2 linked regions of the Streptomonospora nanhaiensis genome follow. The protein of the gene in region 1 interacts with the protein of each later gene in a pairwise test. Links are inferred from orthologs where the notes say so. Each region holds a gene or a part of one and is shown in the gene's direction. Other genes may lie near its edges.

Region 1 (7,482 bases):
TGCCCGTGGCCGCCAGGCACAGCCGCTCGGCGGCCATGCGCGGGTCGGCGAAGTCGCCGCACTCCAGCCGGGGCGTCACCAGTTCGGGGATGTCGTACTGCTGGCCGAACTCCCGCAGCGCGATCGACGCCGCCAGCCGCGGCGAGCCCGGCGGGTGCATGTGCGGGTTGGCCCACGCCCACACCCAGCTGCCGTCGGTGCCGAACGTCCCCAGCGGCGCCACGCGCACGGTCTTGTCGCCCTGGCGGAACGTGCTCGCCTCGACGTCGACGTGCCAGTCGCCCGTGGGGTGGTGGGTGTTGTACGTCTCCGTCTGCTCGGCCGCCCAGGCGGAGTAGGCGGCGCCGGCCCGCTCCATGGCGGGGCTGAACCACCGCCGCGGTTCCTGCGGGGGCTGGTCCTGCGTCGGCTCGGTCATGGTGGCCGGGTCCCTTCTGTCGCCGTCTGACGTGTGTTCCGACGCCGCGCGGCGCCGTCCGGATCCCGCGGCGCGCCGTCGAATCCGGGGCGGGCCGTCCCGATACCGCGGCCCGGGTGGCGCCACCGCGCCGCCGTCTCGGCTACGGTGGTAGGCAGTTGCGGACACACACGGGTGGGCGATGTACGAGGGCGCGGTCCAGAACCTGATCGACGAGTTGGGGCGGTTGCCCGGCGTCGGCCCCAAGAGTGCCCAGCGCATCGCCTTCCACCTGCTCGCCGCCGAGACCGCCGACGTCAAGCGGCTGGCCAACGCGCTGATCGAGGTCAAGGAGCGGGTGCGGTTCTGCTCGGTGTGCGGCAACGTCGCCGAGGAGAGCGAGTGCCGCATCTGCCGCGACCCCCGCCGCGACGCCGCCGTCATCTGCGTGGTGGAGGAGTCCAAGGACGTGGTCGCCATCGAGCGCACCCGCGAGTTCCGCGGCCGCTACCACGTGCTCGGCGGCGCCATCAGCCCGATCGAGGGCGTCGGCCCCGACGACCTCCGCATCAAGGAGCTGATGACCCGGCTCGCCGACGGCCAGATCACCGAGCTGATCCTGGCGACCGACCCCAACCTTGAGGGGGAGGCCACCGCCACCTACCTCGCGCGCCTGGTCAAACCCATGGGGCTGAAAGTCACCCGGCTGGCGAGCGGCCTGCCCGTGGGCGGCGACCTGGAGTACGCCGACGAGGTCACCCTGGGCCGCGCCTTCGAGGGGCGCCGCAGTCTGGAGTTCTAGCTCCCGACACGCCGATACGCCCGGCCGGCGGCTCTTCGGCCCCGCCGTCGCCGCAGGCGGCGCCGCGAGTTCGCGTCCGGGGGGAGTACTCCGCCGCGTTCGGGGTACACCCCCGCCTCGGTGCCGGCCTCGCCCTCGCCCTCGGCGGCGCAGCGCCGCAGGTGAGACGGCATACCGACCGTTCCGCTGACTACACTTCCTGATTGATTACCGTGATCCCAACCCCTCAGGAGCAACGACCGTGGCTCTGATCGTGCAGAAGTACGGTGGGTCTTCCGTCGCAGACGCGGAGGCCATCAAGCGAGTGGCCCAACGGATCGTCGCTCAGAAAAAGGCGGGTTACGACGTGGTCGTCGTGGTCTCGGCCATGGGCGACACCACCGACGAACTCCTCGACCTCGCCGAGCAGGTCTCGCCGCTGCCGCCCGGCCGCGAACTCGACATGCTGCTCACCTCGGGCGAGCGGATCTCCATGGCGCTGGTCGCCATGGCCATCGGCAACCTCGGCTACGAGGCCCGCTCGTTCACCGGTTCGCAGGCCGGAGTGATCACCACGTCGCTCCACGGCAACGCCAAGATCATCGACGTCACGCCCGGACGCATCCAGGAGGCGCTCGACGAGGGCTCCATCTGCATCGTCGCCGGCTTCCAGGGCGTCTCCCAGGACAGCAAGGACATCACGACCCTGGGCCGAGGCGGCTCCGACACCACCGCCGTCGCCCTCGCCGCGGCGCTGAACGCCGACGCCTGCGAGATCTACAGCGACGTCGACGGCGTGTTCACCGCCGACCCGCGGATCGTGCCCACCGCCCGGCGCATCCCCAAGATCTCCTACGAGGAGATGCTGGAGATGGCCGCCAGCGGCACCAAGATCCTGCACCTGCGCTGCGTGGAGTACGCGCGGCGCTACGGAATCCCGCTGCATGTCCGCTCGTCGTTCAGTCAGAAGCCCGGAACCTGGGTCGTCTCGGAAGTTGAGGAAGCCGAAGGCATGGAACAACCGATCATCTCCGGAGTCGCGCACGACCGGAGCGAGGCCAAGATCACGGTCGTGGGCGTCCCCGACAAGGTCGGCGAGGCGGCGGCGATCTTCGCGGCGCTGGCCGACGCCGAGATCAACATCGACATGATCGTGCAGAACGTGTCGGCGGCCTCCACCTCGCGCACCGACATCTCCTTCACGGTCCCCATGGACGCCGGCCAGACCGCGCTGGCCGCGCTGAAGAAGATCCAGGACGAGGTCGGCTTCGAGGCGCTGCGCTACGACGACCAGATCGGCAAGGTCTCGCTGGTGGGCGCGGGCATGCGCTCCTACCCCGGTGTCACCGCGCGGTTCTTCGACGCGCTCGCCCGGTCGGGCACCAACATCGAGATGATCTCCACGTCCGAGATCCGCATCTCGGTCGTCGTGGAGCAGGACCAGATCGACACCGCGGTCGCCGCGGCCCACACCGAGTTCCAGCTGGACGCCGCCCAGGTCGAGGCGGTCGTGTACGGAGGTACCGGACGATGAGCGAACGCCTTCCCACCCTGGCCGTCGTGGGCGCCACCGGCGCCGTCGGCACCGTCATGCTCGACATCCTCTCCACCCGCGAGAACGTCTGGGGCGAGATCCGGCTGGTGGCCTCGCCGCGCTCGGCCGGCAAGCGGCTGACCGTCCGCGGCGAGGAGATCGAGGTCCAGGCCCTGGCACCGGAGGTCTTCGACGGTGTCGACGTCGCCATGTTCGACGTCCCCGACGAGGTCTCCAAGGAGTGGGCGCCCGTCGCCGCCGCGCGCGGCGCGGTGGCCGTGGACAACTCCGGCGCGTTCCGCATGGAGCCCGACGTCCCGCTCGTGGTGCCCGAGGTCAACGCCGACCAGGCGCGCAACCGCCCGCGCGGCATCATCAGCAACCCCAACTGCACCACCCTGTCGATGATCGTGGCCATCGGGGCGCTGCACCGCGCCTACGGCCTCACCGACCTCGTGGTGGCCTCCTACCAGGCCGCCTCGGGCGCCGGCCAGGAGGGCATCGACACCCTGCGCGACCAGATCGAGAAGGCCGCCGGCGACCGCACCCTGGGCAGCCGGGCCGGCGACGTCCGCGCCGCCGTGGGCGAACTCGGGCCGTTCCCCGCGCCGCTGGCCATGAACGTCGTGCCGTGGGCGGGCTCGCTGAAGGAGGACGGCTACGCCTCCGAGGAGCTGAAGGTCCGCAACGAGTCCCGCAAGATCCTCGGCCTGCCCGACCTCCGGGTCGCCGCCACGTGCGTGCGCGTGCCGGTGGTCACCACCCACTCCCTGGCGGTGCACGCCACCTTCGCCGAGGAGGTCGACGCCCAGGCCGCCCGCGAGCTGCTGGCGTCGGCGCCGGGCGTGGTGGTCCAGGACGACCCCGCGCGCGGGGAGTTCCCCACCCCGGCCGACGTCGTGGGCACCGACCCCACGTGGGTGGGCCGGATCCGCCGGTCCATCGACGACCCGCGGTCGCTGGACCTGTTCCTGTGCGGCGACAACCTGCGCAAGGGCGCCGCGCTGAACACCGCCCAGATCGCCGAACTGGTGGCCGCGGAGTTCACCCGCTCCTAGCCGTCCCGGCTCCCGGCGGCCGTCCGGCCCGCACCCGCGGGCCGGACGGCCGCCTTTCGCATGGGCCTCAGCGCCGCGCGGGCGCGCGCGGGGTGGCGGGGGCCGACGGGGACGCCGGGCGCGCCAGCGCGCCGATCGCGTCGACGTCGCGCGTGGTCAGCGCCTTGGCCGGGGGCACGCCGGTGCGTTCGGCCGCCGCCAGCCGCTCCCGGACCTCCCGCAGCGTGCGGGGGCGCCACCCGGGGCCGCCGCAGCAGGAGGAGCGGAAGGTCACTCCGGCCTCCAGCAGCAGGGTCAGCACCCGCCAGCCCTCGTGGTCGGTGGCGCGGGGGACCTCAAGGTCCTGCCCGGCGTTGAGCATGGCGCGCCCGCAGCGGGGGCAATCGGTGGTGCCGTCGGGGCGCACGGCCCAGGCCCGCCGCTTGACCGCGAAGCGGCAGGGCGGGCACACGTAATGCAGCCCCAGCACCATGGAACGTTCGCACACGTCTGCCAGGGTCGCAGCCGGACCGGCCGGGGGCAAGCGGGTTCCGCCTGCCCCGGCCGCTATCGGGGCTTCTTGGGCGCGCGCGCCAGGCTGAGCCGGTAGAGCAGTCGGCAGTGGTCGACCGAGCCCACCAGGTCGGAGGTCTCGACCGGGCGCCGCCCGCTGTAGTGGGTGCGCTCCACCACCAGCACCGGCAGCCCCGGCGCCAGGTGCAGCAGGCTGGACTCCGGTTCGCGCAGCGGGCGCACGCCGACCTCCTCGACCACGCGGTCGATGATGACCCCGGCGGCGCCCAACCGCTGCAGCACGCTGGTGCCGGGCTCGGAGTCGGCGGGGGTGCGCAGGGTGCCCTGGGTCAGCGCCGCCGGTTCCCACGCGGTGTGCAGCGCCACCGGCGCGCCGTCGGACAGGCCCAGGCAGCGGGTGCGGAACACCCGCTCGCCGTCGCGCACGCCCAGCCGGCGGGCCACCGCCCCGCACACCGCGTCGGTCTGGGTGCCCAGGTCGGAGCGCTCCAGCGGGTCCACACCCGAGCCGGAGGTGCGGTCGGTGCGGGAGAACCGGTGGATCTGGGGGACGGGGCGGACGTAGTAGCCGGAGCCGGGGCGGGCCTCGACCAGCCCCTCGCTGACCAGGAGCCGCAGCGCGTGCCGGGACACCTGCTCGCTGACGTCGTAGGTGCGGGCCAGCCGGGAGCGCGACGGCAGCCGGGTCCCGGGCTCGAGTTCGCCGTTGAGGATGGGCCGGCGCAGCCGGTCGGCCACCCACAGGTAGCGGGGTCGCCCGTCCATGGCTACGACGCTCCCGCTGCCGCGCCCTCCCCTGCGGTGACTCTCAGCGCGAAGTCGAGTTCGGCGGCCATCTGGCGGATGCGCTCGTCGACCACGAAGGATCCGTGGCCCGCGTCGAATCGGTACACCTCGTGCTCCTTGCCGAGTGCCGCCAGCCGGTCGAGGTAGGTGTCGACCTGGCGGATCGGGCAGCGGGGATCGTTCTCGCCGGCCAGGACCAGCACCGGTGCGCGCAGCGCCGCCGCGTAGGTGATGGGGGAGGAGCGGCGGTAGCGGTCGGGGACCTGGTCGGGCGCGCCGCCGAACAGGGCGCGGTCGAACGAGCGCAGCGCCTCCATCTCGTCGGCGTAGGCGGTGGCGTAGTCGGCGATGGGCACCGCGGCGATCCCGGCGCTCCAGTCGTGGGGGTGGCGGCCCAGCGCGAGCAGCGCGAGGTAGCCGCCCCAGGAGCCGCCCTCGACGACGAGGCGGTCGGGGTCGGCCAGGCCGGTGGTGACGGCCCAGTCGCGGACGGCCGTGACGTCCTCCAGTTCGGTGAGGCCCACCCGGCCCTCCAGGGCGTCGCGCCAGGCGGCGCCGTAGCCGGTGGAGCCGCGGTAGTTGACCCGCACCACCGCGAAGCCGTGGTCGACCCAGGCCGCCACGGCGGGGTCGAAGGAGTCGCGGTCCTGCACCTGGGGGCCGCCGTGCAGGCAGAACACCGTGGGATAGGGGGCCGTGCCGGTCGCGGGCCGCGAGACGAGGGCGTGCACCGTGCCGCCCGGGCCCTCGACGAAGGCGTCCTCGGCGGGCACCGAGGGCGGCGCCTGCGGGCCGTCGGCGCGCAGGACGACCGAGCCCGAGGTGTCGCGCACGACCGGCGGGTGGGCCGCGCTCGACCACGCGTACTCCACCGTGCCGTCGGGCCGCTCGGCGGCGGCTGAGACCACGCCCTCGGGGACGTCCAGCCGGGTCAGGGACTCGGTGCCGAGGTCGTAGCGGTACAGCGCGGTGCGGCCCCGCGCCTCCTCGGTGACCAGCAGCGCGCCCGCGGGGGTCCAGTCGGCCCAGACCTCGCCGGCCAGGCCGAGGCGGATCTCGCGCTCGTCGCCGGTGAGGGGGTCCCACAGAAGGGGTTCGCGGCGGCCGTGCCGCTCGTGCAGGACCAGCAGGCACGTGCCCGCGGGCGCGAACCCCACCGGGGTGAGGTCGCGGCCGGGGCCGTCCCACAGGTCGGCGACGGTGTCGCCCGCGCCCGGGGCGGTGCCGGGCGCGCGCAGCACCCGGACCGCCATGTGCCTGCTGTCGCCGTGCTCGCTGTGCGCCAGCGCGATCAGCGAGCCGTCGCGGGAGAGCCCGCAGACCCAGCCCTCCTCGCGGTGGGCGTAGACGGTCTCGGCCGCGCCGCCCGCCCACCCGGCGTGGGCGCTGAACCCGTGGTCGGTGGAGCGGCCCACCACCGCCGACCCGCTGGCGCCCAGGGCCAGCCCGCCCATGAAGGACGGCTCCAGCCCGGGGAACGCGCGTTCGTCGGGGCCGCCGGTGAACGGCCGGCGCCGCCACACGCCGAACTCGTCGCCGCCGGAGTCGTCGAACCACCACACCCACGCTCCCGTGGGATCGATCGCGCCGGTCTCGGTGCCGTGGTGGCGCTTGGTCACCTGCCGCCGCTCGCCGCTCGCGCGGTCCCAGGCGTACAGCTCCCAGGTACCGCTGACGTCGCTGCGGAACAGGGAGTGGTCCGGGGCCTCCCGGGCCCACGAGGGGAGACCGACCCTGCCCGCGCGAAACCGTTCCTGCCAACGCTCGCCCATGATCTCCAGTAAAGCAGCGGAGTTCCCGGTCAGGGGCGTGAATCGACGAGTCGACAAGGCGACGCGCGGGATCGGACGCGGATCGGTCGCGGCCGCGGCGCGGCGGACCGCGTTCAGCGCGCCAGCACGGCGTCCAGCGGCGTCATCGTCACCCCGTCGGCGGCCAGCAGCCGGCGGATCAGGTCGGGGTCGTAGTCGGCCGCCCCGGCGTCGTTGAGGATGACCATATCCGTGGGATGGGGCAGGACCTCGCGCCAGTGCACCTGCGCGACCTCGGCCACCTCGGCGAGGTCGGTGCAGAACCCCGGCGCCACCGGGCACGGCCGCAGGGCGCGGTAGACGTGCGTGCGGATCCAGTAGGGCCCGGACTCCGGGGAGACCCCGCGCACGTCGTAGACCCCGGTGGGCACCAGCGCGCCCGCCCGCACCCCGGCCTCCTCGGCGGCCTCCCGCCGGGCCGCCTGCTCGGCGCTCTCCTCGGCCTCCACGCACCCGCCCGGCAGCAGCCAGTGGCCGGCGAACACCCCGCGCTGCCGCAGAACGAAGGTGAGCGTCCCCGCGGGACCGGGGACGATCGCCACCGCACCCCGGAGCGGCTCGGCCCCGGCGGTGTGGGTGAATGCGGGAGTCATCAGCGGTGC
Region 2 (7,352 bases), 3.1 Mb from region 1 along the record:
GTAGTAGTCGGTGCTCACCCCGGCGAGCGCGGCGACCTCGTCGCGGCGCAGGCCGGGGACACGGCGCTCGCCCGCGGCGGGCATCCCCACGTCCGCGGGGGCCACCTTGGCGCGGCGGGTCATGAGGAATCCGCCCAACTCGGTGCGCGGCATGCGCCGATTTTACCGAGGGCCCCGGCGCGCGGGGGGCCGCGGCGCTATCCCCCGGTTCGCACGGGGCGGCCCCACGCTGGTGGACATGAACACAACGCAGAGCAACCAGTCCGACGCACGTATCGTCTCCGCGAGCCCGCTCGCCGGACGCGTGGCCGTGGTGACCGGCGCCTCCAGCGGTATCGGCGAGGCGACCGCCCTGCGCTTGGCCGAGCTGGGCGCGAAGGTGGCGCTGCTGGCCCGCCGCGGCGACCGGCTCGACCAGGTCGAGGACCGGGTCCGCGCCGGCGGGGGCACCGCCCTGGCGCTGCCGACCGACGTCACCGACCGCGCCGCCGTCCAGGCGGCCGCCGAGCGGACCGCCGAGGAGCTGGGCCGGCCCGACCTGGTCTTCGCCAACGCCGGTGTGCAGCTCATCTCGCCCATCACCGACCTGGCGACGGCCGACTGGGACGCCCAGATCGACCTCAACGTCAAGGGCGTCATGAACACCGTGCAGGCGTTCGTGCCGTCCCTGGAGGCGGCCGCGGCCGAGGGCCGCAGCGCCGACCTGGTCCTGACGTCCTCGATCGCCGCCGTGCGGATCCTGGAGGGGTTCCAGGTCTACTCGGCGACCAAGGCCTACGTCACCCAGCTCGCCCGGCTGCTGCGCACCGAACTGGGCCGCAAGACGGTCCGGGTGGCGGTGGTGGAGCCGGGCATGGTCGACACCGAGCTGCCCGACCACGTCACCGACCCGGCGGCGAGCGGGCTGATGGCCGACCTCCTCTCCCGGATCGACGTGCTGAGGCCCGAGGACGTCGCCGAGACGGTGGCCTTCCTGTGCGCGGTGCCCCGGCACGTCAACCTGACCGAGATCACCCTCCTGCCCACCGAGCAGGTCGTCTAGGGGCCGCTCGGGCGGGTGGCGCCGCGGGCGCGGCCGCGGTGGGCGGCGACCTTGTGCCGGTTGCCGCAGCGCTCCATCGAGCACCACCGCCGGTTGCCCGGGCGCGAGGTGTCCAGGAACAGCAGGAGGCAGTCGGCCGCGGCGCACTCGCGCACGCGGCCGGCCCGCGGGGAGGCCACCACGTCGATGGCGTCGCGCGCCAGCGCGCCCAGCGCCTGGGTGCCGCTGATGGGCAGCTCCCAGGCGCGGGCGCGGGTGGCCGGGTCGATGCGGGGGCGGGGGGCGGCCCCGGCGGCGTCGTTGAGGGCGCGCAGGTGTTCGGGGCGCGCCGGGCGGCCCGCGGCCAGGTCGCGCGCCAGCGGGTGCAGGGTGTCGCGCAGCCGCTTGACCTCGCGCAGCTCCATGGGGCTGATGCGCAGGTGGGCCGGTGCCAGGCGCACCGGGGCGCCCAGGCGGCTGCGGGGCAGCCAGGCGGCGAGGTCGGCGGGGCTGTGCAGGATCTCGTAGCGCTCGTAGGGGCCCGGGCCCCCGGTGAGCAGGATCTCCAGGAACAGCGTGCCGGCGTCGAAGCGGTGGCGCTGCCCTTGGGGGGAGGTGAGGAGTATGCCCGCGGCCATGTAACCACTATAGTCGGTGTCGGTAACCGGTTAAGGCGGTAGAGGTGCTGCGCGCCGCGGCCGCAAGGAGGGGGAAGCACCATGGCGCCTGTGGGCAGGACGCGCGACGCGGGGTACCAGATCGGCGTGTCCACCACCCTGGACGCGCCGCCCGAAGCCGTGCTGGGCGTGCTGGCGGGTGCGCGGGGGCAGGAGTGCTGGCTGGGCGAGGGCGCCCGGGTGGACCTGGAGGTCGGCGCGGTCTTCTCCGCCGCCGACGGCTCCACCGGCGAGGTGCGCGGCCTGGGGCGCGGCGAGCGGATCCGGGTGCGCCGCCGCCGGCCCGACGGGCGCACCACCACCCAGCAGGTCGCCGTGGCGCGGCGGGGCGCGCGCACGGTCATGGTGCTGCACGAGGAGGGCCTGGAGTCGCCGCGGGAGCGCGAGCGGCGCCGCGCCCACTGGCGCGGGGTGGCCCACCGGCTGGTTGGCCTGGTGGAGGAGGCCGCCCGCACGGCTGCGGGCGCCGGCGGCTGAGGCGGTGCGGGCCGGTGCGGCGGTCGCCTCACGGCGCAGGGCACAACGCGGCTCCGTGGGCCGTCCGCGCGGCCGGGTGACCCGGCCCGCGGACGCGGTATTCCGCGAAGGCATTGTGTGGAGCCCGGGGGACACTTTCTACCGCACCGGCCCGCACCCCGCACAACACCCCGCCGACCGGCGGCTATTCCCGCCCGCGCCGGGCGATCGGTCCCGCCCCGGCGGACGTGGGCGCGCTGCGCGCGGCGCCGATCCGCGCCGAATTCGCGAGACTCGCGGTCTCCGGTTTCCCGTGCAATGCCGCAACCTGTGATGATTCACAGTGTGTGGCGTGAACTGATCCGTGAACTGTACCCGGAGGCCGAACTGGCCGACCCGGCCGAGGAGGCCGCCGTCGCCGAGATCGAGAAGGCGCTGGCCCTGCCCCTGCCCTTCGAGCTGGCCTCGCTGCTGCGCGAGTGCGACGGGGTGTACAACGAGTACGGCGACGCGGTGGTGTGGACGGCCGAGCGGCTGGTGGAGGACAACCTCGCCATACGCGGCGAGCCCGACTACCTGGAGCTGTACGCCCCCTTCGACGAGATGATCTTCTTCGGCGACTCCGACATGGGCCCGCAGTTCGCCTACGTCCACACCGACTACGGCCCCGGGATCGTGGTGTGGGACCACGAGACCGACCGCCGCCGCCTGGTCGCGGTCTCCCTGCGCGACTACCTGGTGCGCTGCCTGACCCAGGGCAACGGCTGGTTCCGCTAACCCCACGATGAGGCCACAGCCGATGGGGTAACGCGCGTCTCAGCGGCCACGTGCGCGGGGGAGGGGGAGGGCGGCGTCCGACCCGCCGCCGAGGACCTTCCAGAGACGGCGGCGCGTTGCGGTGGACCGTTGGCGTCAGCGTGCGCCGGGGCGCATCGCGGCCGCGGTGCCCGCCGCAACCGCCAGCGCGTCGGTGAGCGGCCGGTCGAGCAGTTCCGCGAGATCGGGGCTGGAGTTGCGGAGGAACCCGTGGCGCACGCTGGTGGCGATCGAGGCGAGCATCGGCGGCTGGAACGGCGGCAGCGCGCCGTCGGCGAGGAGCCGGGCGCGGTAGTCGCCGAGCCCGATCGCCCGGTGGGCGACGGCGAGGCGCTCGGCGACGTCACCGGCGGTGACCGGGTCGCCGACCAGGTCGTAGGTCGTGGCGGCGTGCGCGGTCGGGTCGCCGGCGACGATGGCCGCGGCCGCGGCCAATTCGCGCCGCGCTGGAGCTGCCGGAAGCGCCGCGCGCCGTTCGCGAGCTCGACGATCACGAGTGGTGCCCGCCCTCGGCGGCAGCCGAACACCCGCCGCAGGGCAGCGCCGCCTGGACTTCGACGACCCCGCCGCTGCTGACGCTGACCGTGCGCCGGCTGGAACCCGACGGGCTGGTGCTGCGGACCGTCTACCCCACTGTGCCCGCCCAGGTCGACTACCGACTCACCGAGACCGGCGCGAGCCTGCCCCACCTCGTCAGGGCAATGGCCGAGTGGTCGCTCGAGCACCGAGACGCCATCGCCCACGCCCGCCGGGCTTACGACGCGCGGTATCCCGACAGCGGGATCCGATGACCGTCGGCGCCGCCGACGTCATGGCCCGCGCCAGCCGGCCCGCCGCGGGGCGGTCTTACGGAATCGGTTTGACCTGCGACTTTGTGCTATTTTGCGAAGGCCGCCCCGGGCAGCCGGGGTGGCGCAGAGCACACCGCAGCCGGCCCCAAGAGCGAGATTCACACCACCATGCCTGAGCCCTCCATCCCCCAGGAGCCCGCCGACCAGCGCGTGCGCGTCCAGGGCGAGCCCGTCGAGTCCTTCCCCGAGATGGCGCCCGAGGCCATGCGCGGGCGGTCGCGCGCCATCACGGTCGTGGGCGAGGATGTGCTGCACCGGCGCAACCGCGACGTCGCCCCCGAGCAGTTCGGCACCCCCGAACTCGCCGCGCTCGTGGACGACATGTTCGCCACGATGTACGTCGCCGAGGGCGTGGGGCTGGCCGCCAACCAGGTCGGTGTGGACCTGCGGCTGTTCGTCTACGACTGCCACGACGACGACGGCGTGCGCCACGTGGGCCACGTGTGCAACCCCGTGCTGGCCGAGCGCGACCCCGAGGACAGCCCCCTGGTGGTCGACAACGAGGGCTGCCTGTCGGTGCCCGGACCCCACGCCGAGGTCCCCCGCGCCGAGTACGCCGCGGTGCGCGGGTTCGACCGCGACGGCAACCCCGTGGAGGTCGAGGGCACCGGCTACTTCGCGCGCTGCCTGCAGCACGAGACCGACCACACCCTGGGCCGCCTCTACATCGACCGCCTCGGCAAGCGCCCGCGCCGCAAGGTCCTCAAGCAGATGGAGGAGATGCGCGAGGAGGTGTTCGCCCGGCGCGAGGCCAACGCCGCCAAGCTCGCCGAGCAGCAGGCCGCCGCCGGGGCCTCCGCCGCCGAGTCCTGAGCGCGCCGGTGCTGCGGCCTCAGCGGGTGGCGGTGGCGATGTAGTAGTCGACCAGGCCCTCCTCGTAGGCGCGCAGCCAGTTGCGGCTCCACACGTCGCGGTACTCGGTCTGGGCGATCCAGGCGTCGAAGCGGCGCCACACGCGGGGGCCCACCGACTCCGCGGCGGCGTCGGCGAACCCGGCGCCGCGCAGCACGGCGGTGAAGTCGTCGACGGCCACCACCACGTCCACGCCGTTGCCGAAGGTCTCCAGCAGGGCGGTGGCCCGCGCCCGGGCCGACTCGGCGGTGAGGAAGAAGACCGCCACCGCCAGGCGGCCCCCGGGGCGCAGCACGCGGTGGGCTTCGGCGGCGAACGCCGGCAGGTCCTCGAAGTGCTGGGCGGCCTCCACCGAGTACACGGCGTCCAGGGCGGAGTCGGCCAGGGGCAGGCGGGCGGCGTCGGCCCGCGCGAAGCGCAGCGGCGCCGCCGCGCCCGGGCGGGCGTGGGGCACCCGCCGGCGCGCCCGGTCCAGCTGCTCGGGGGAGAGGTCCAGGGCCACCAGCGCGGCCGGGGCGAACTCCTCGGCCACCAGCGCGGCGCCCACCCCCAGCCCGCAGCCCACCTCGGCCGCGCGCCGGCCCGGTCCCAGGTGCGCGCGGCGGGCGACCTGGCGGTACATCTCCTGCTGGCTGGCGGTGCGCTCGGCCGTTGTGGGCGTGGAGTGGGGCCCGCCGGGCGGGTCGGCCCAGTAGCCGAAGTTGATGAAGCCGCCGGAGAACAGGGTCAGCGAGGACAAATCGTTGGCGCCGTACATGGCCGAGCGGAGGGCCTGCCGCGCGGCGGCGCCCTCGTCGCGCCGGGCGGCGCGCGGGGGGTCGGGTTCCACGACAGGGGCTGTGCCCGTCCGCGCCGCACCGGAAACCGCGCCTGGGCGGCCGCCGGGCGCGGGCGGTCAGGCCGGGCGCAGGGGTTCGCCGGGGACGAGGTGGTGGGTGAACCCGAGCGCGGCCAGGCGCTCGGCGGCCCGCCACGCCTCCTCGGGCACCTCCACGGGCGCGCTCCAGCCGCGGCGGGCGTAGACGGCCAGGCGCTGCAGGTCGCCCACCAGGAAGTGCGCCAACTCCTCGGCGGTGTGGCCGGGGTCGGCGCAGTAGCCGGTGTAGCCGCCGGGAAAGCAGGCGAAGGTCCAGCGCGGTGAGGGCCAGTGCACGGCGGCGGTGGCCAGCGCCCGCTGGGCCATGTAGGGCTTGGCCGTCACCACGGCGGCGCGCACCGGGATCTGGGCGGCCTCCACCAGGGCGCGGCTGCGGGTGAAGTTCTCCCCGGTGTTGGTGGCGCCGGTCTCCAGCAGCAGCGCGGAGTCGGGGATGGGCGCGGCGGCGCGGGCGGCGTCGGCGAAGACGTGGGCCTCGGGGCGCTCCCAGCGCGGGGTGCGCCCGTCGCCGCCGGTGCGCCGGCCCCGGTCGCCGGAGATCACCACCAGCGGGGCCGTCCCCCGCTGCCACAGCCGCGCGGCGTGGGCGGCCACGCGCACGTCGTGGCTGCCCAGCACCAGGATCAGGTCGTGGCCGGCGCCCGGCTCGGGTTGGCGCGCCGGGCGGGTGTGGAAGTCCCACAGCACGCGCGCCAGGGTGTGGGCCTCGCCGTCCAGCTCCCGCAGCACCTCGCTCACGCCCGCCAGCCTAGGGTGTGCGGCGCGGCGGATGCGCGGCGGCGTGGCCGGTTCGGGCCCACCGGGTGGGCCGGCGGCGGTAGTCTGCCTGCTGCGGCGGCGCCGGGCAGCGGGGGCCGCGCGGCAGGAGAGGGGCGCATCCCAATGAGCCGGGCCTGGACCGCCGTGGACTTCGAGACGGCCAACCCCGACCGCGGCAGCGTGTGCGCCGTGGGGCTGGTGCGGGTGGTCGACGGCGCCGTGGTGGAGCGCTACTCCACCCTGGTGCGCCCGCCCGAGCCGGTGCGGTTCTTCTCGCCCCGCCACACCGCCGTCCACGGCATCAGGGCCGCCGACGTCGCCCGCGCCCCGCAGTGGCCCGAGGTGCTGGAGCGCATCACGGCCCTGGCCGGCGACGACCCGCTGGTGGCCCACAACGCCGCGTTCGACGTGGGCGTGCTGCGGGCGGCCTGCGCCCACACCGGGCTGGCCCGCCCCGCCCTCTCCTACGCCTGCACGCTGGCACTGGCCCGCCGCGCCTGGGCTGAGCTGCCCGACCACCGGCTGCCGACGGTGTGCGGGCGCATCGGCTGGGACATGGCCGGGCGCCACCACCGCGCCGACGCCGACGCCGAGGCCGCCGCCCGCATCGTGCTGGCCGCCATGGAGGCCACCGCCGCCGCCTCGCTGGGGGCGCTGGCCGCGGCGCTGAACTGGCCGCTGCAGCGGCTGGCCGGAGGGCGCGACCCGCGCCCCGCCGCGCCCTCCGGCGGGAGCCGCGCCGGCGACCGGTTCGCCGCCTGGCAGGAGGCGTCGCGCGCCGAGCTGCCCGAGGCCGACCCCGGCGCCGACCCCTCCGGCCCCTTCTACGGCCGCACCGTGTGCATCAGCGGCGACCTCGACGGGATCCCCAAGCCCGACGCCTGGCGGCGCATCGCCGAGGCCGGCGGGCATCCGGCCAAGAACGTCACCCGCGCCACCGACGTGCTGGTGGTGGCTGACTCCACCGCCGGCGCCCCCACCGCCAAGCAGCGCCGCGCCGAGGACTACCGCGCCCGCGGCCAGGCCATCGAGATCATCGGCGA

The links.
Region 2: the proteins of HNR12_RS16345 (region 1) and def interact in binary tests that used the Escherichia coli proteins (3 or more experiments, as listed by UniProt). The link is inferred for Streptomonospora nanhaiensis from one-to-one orthologs.

What each region holds. Positions count from the first base shown.
Region 1 is NZ_JACCFO010000001.1:3,720,808-3,728,289, reverse strand. Bases 1,740-4,739 are described here. They hold HNR12_RS16345 (aspartate-semialdehyde dehydrogenase), read left to right. Parts: upstream 1,740-2,708; coding sequence 2,709-3,770; downstream 3,771-4,739. Other genes in these bases: HNR12_RS16335 (GntR family transcriptional regulator), read right to left, coding at 4,317-4,739; HNR12_RS28550 (hypothetical protein), read right to left, coding at 3,838-4,257; HNR12_RS16350 (aspartate kinase), read left to right, coding at 1,740-2,712. Outside these bases: HNR12_RS16360 (DUF6882 domain-containing protein), read right to left, coding at 1-418; recombination mediator RecR, read left to right, coding at 600-1,199; more of HNR12_RS16350, read left to right, coding at 1,441-1,739; more of HNR12_RS16335, read right to left, coding at 4,740-5,048; HNR12_RS16330 (S9 family peptidase), read right to left, coding at 5,051-6,841; HNR12_RS16325 (NUDIX domain-containing protein), read right to left, coding at 6,955-7,473.
Region 2 is NZ_JACCFO010000001.1:580,698-588,049, forward strand. Bases 2,912-5,781 are described here. They hold def (peptide deformylase), read left to right. Parts: upstream 2,912-3,929; coding sequence 3,930-4,634; downstream 4,635-5,781. Other genes in these bases: HNR12_RS02355 (SMI1/KNR4 family protein), read left to right, coding at 2,912-2,931; HNR12_RS02360 (hypothetical protein), read right to left, coding at 3,067-3,405; HNR12_RS02365 (winged helix-turn-helix transcriptional regulator), read left to right, coding at 3,582-3,761; HNR12_RS02375 (class I SAM-dependent methyltransferase), read right to left, coding at 4,654-5,502; HNR12_RS02380 (YdcF family protein), read right to left, coding at 5,569-5,781. Also shown: HNR12_RS02335 (helix-turn-helix transcriptional regulator), read right to left, coding at 1-153; HNR12_RS02340 (SDR family oxidoreductase), read left to right, coding at 239-1,042; HNR12_RS02345 (CGNR zinc finger domain-containing protein), read right to left, coding at 1,039-1,659; HNR12_RS02350 (SRPBCC domain-containing protein), read left to right, coding at 1,750-2,175; more of HNR12_RS02355, read left to right, coding at 2,488-2,911; more of HNR12_RS02380, read right to left, coding at 5,782-6,288; HNR12_RS02385 (exonuclease domain-containing protein), read left to right, coding at 6,433-7,352. UniProt on the Escherichia coli protein: Removes the formyl group from the N-terminal Met of newly synthesized proteins. Requires at least a dipeptide for an efficient rate of reaction. N-terminal L-methionine is a prerequisite for activity but the enzyme has broad specificity at other positions.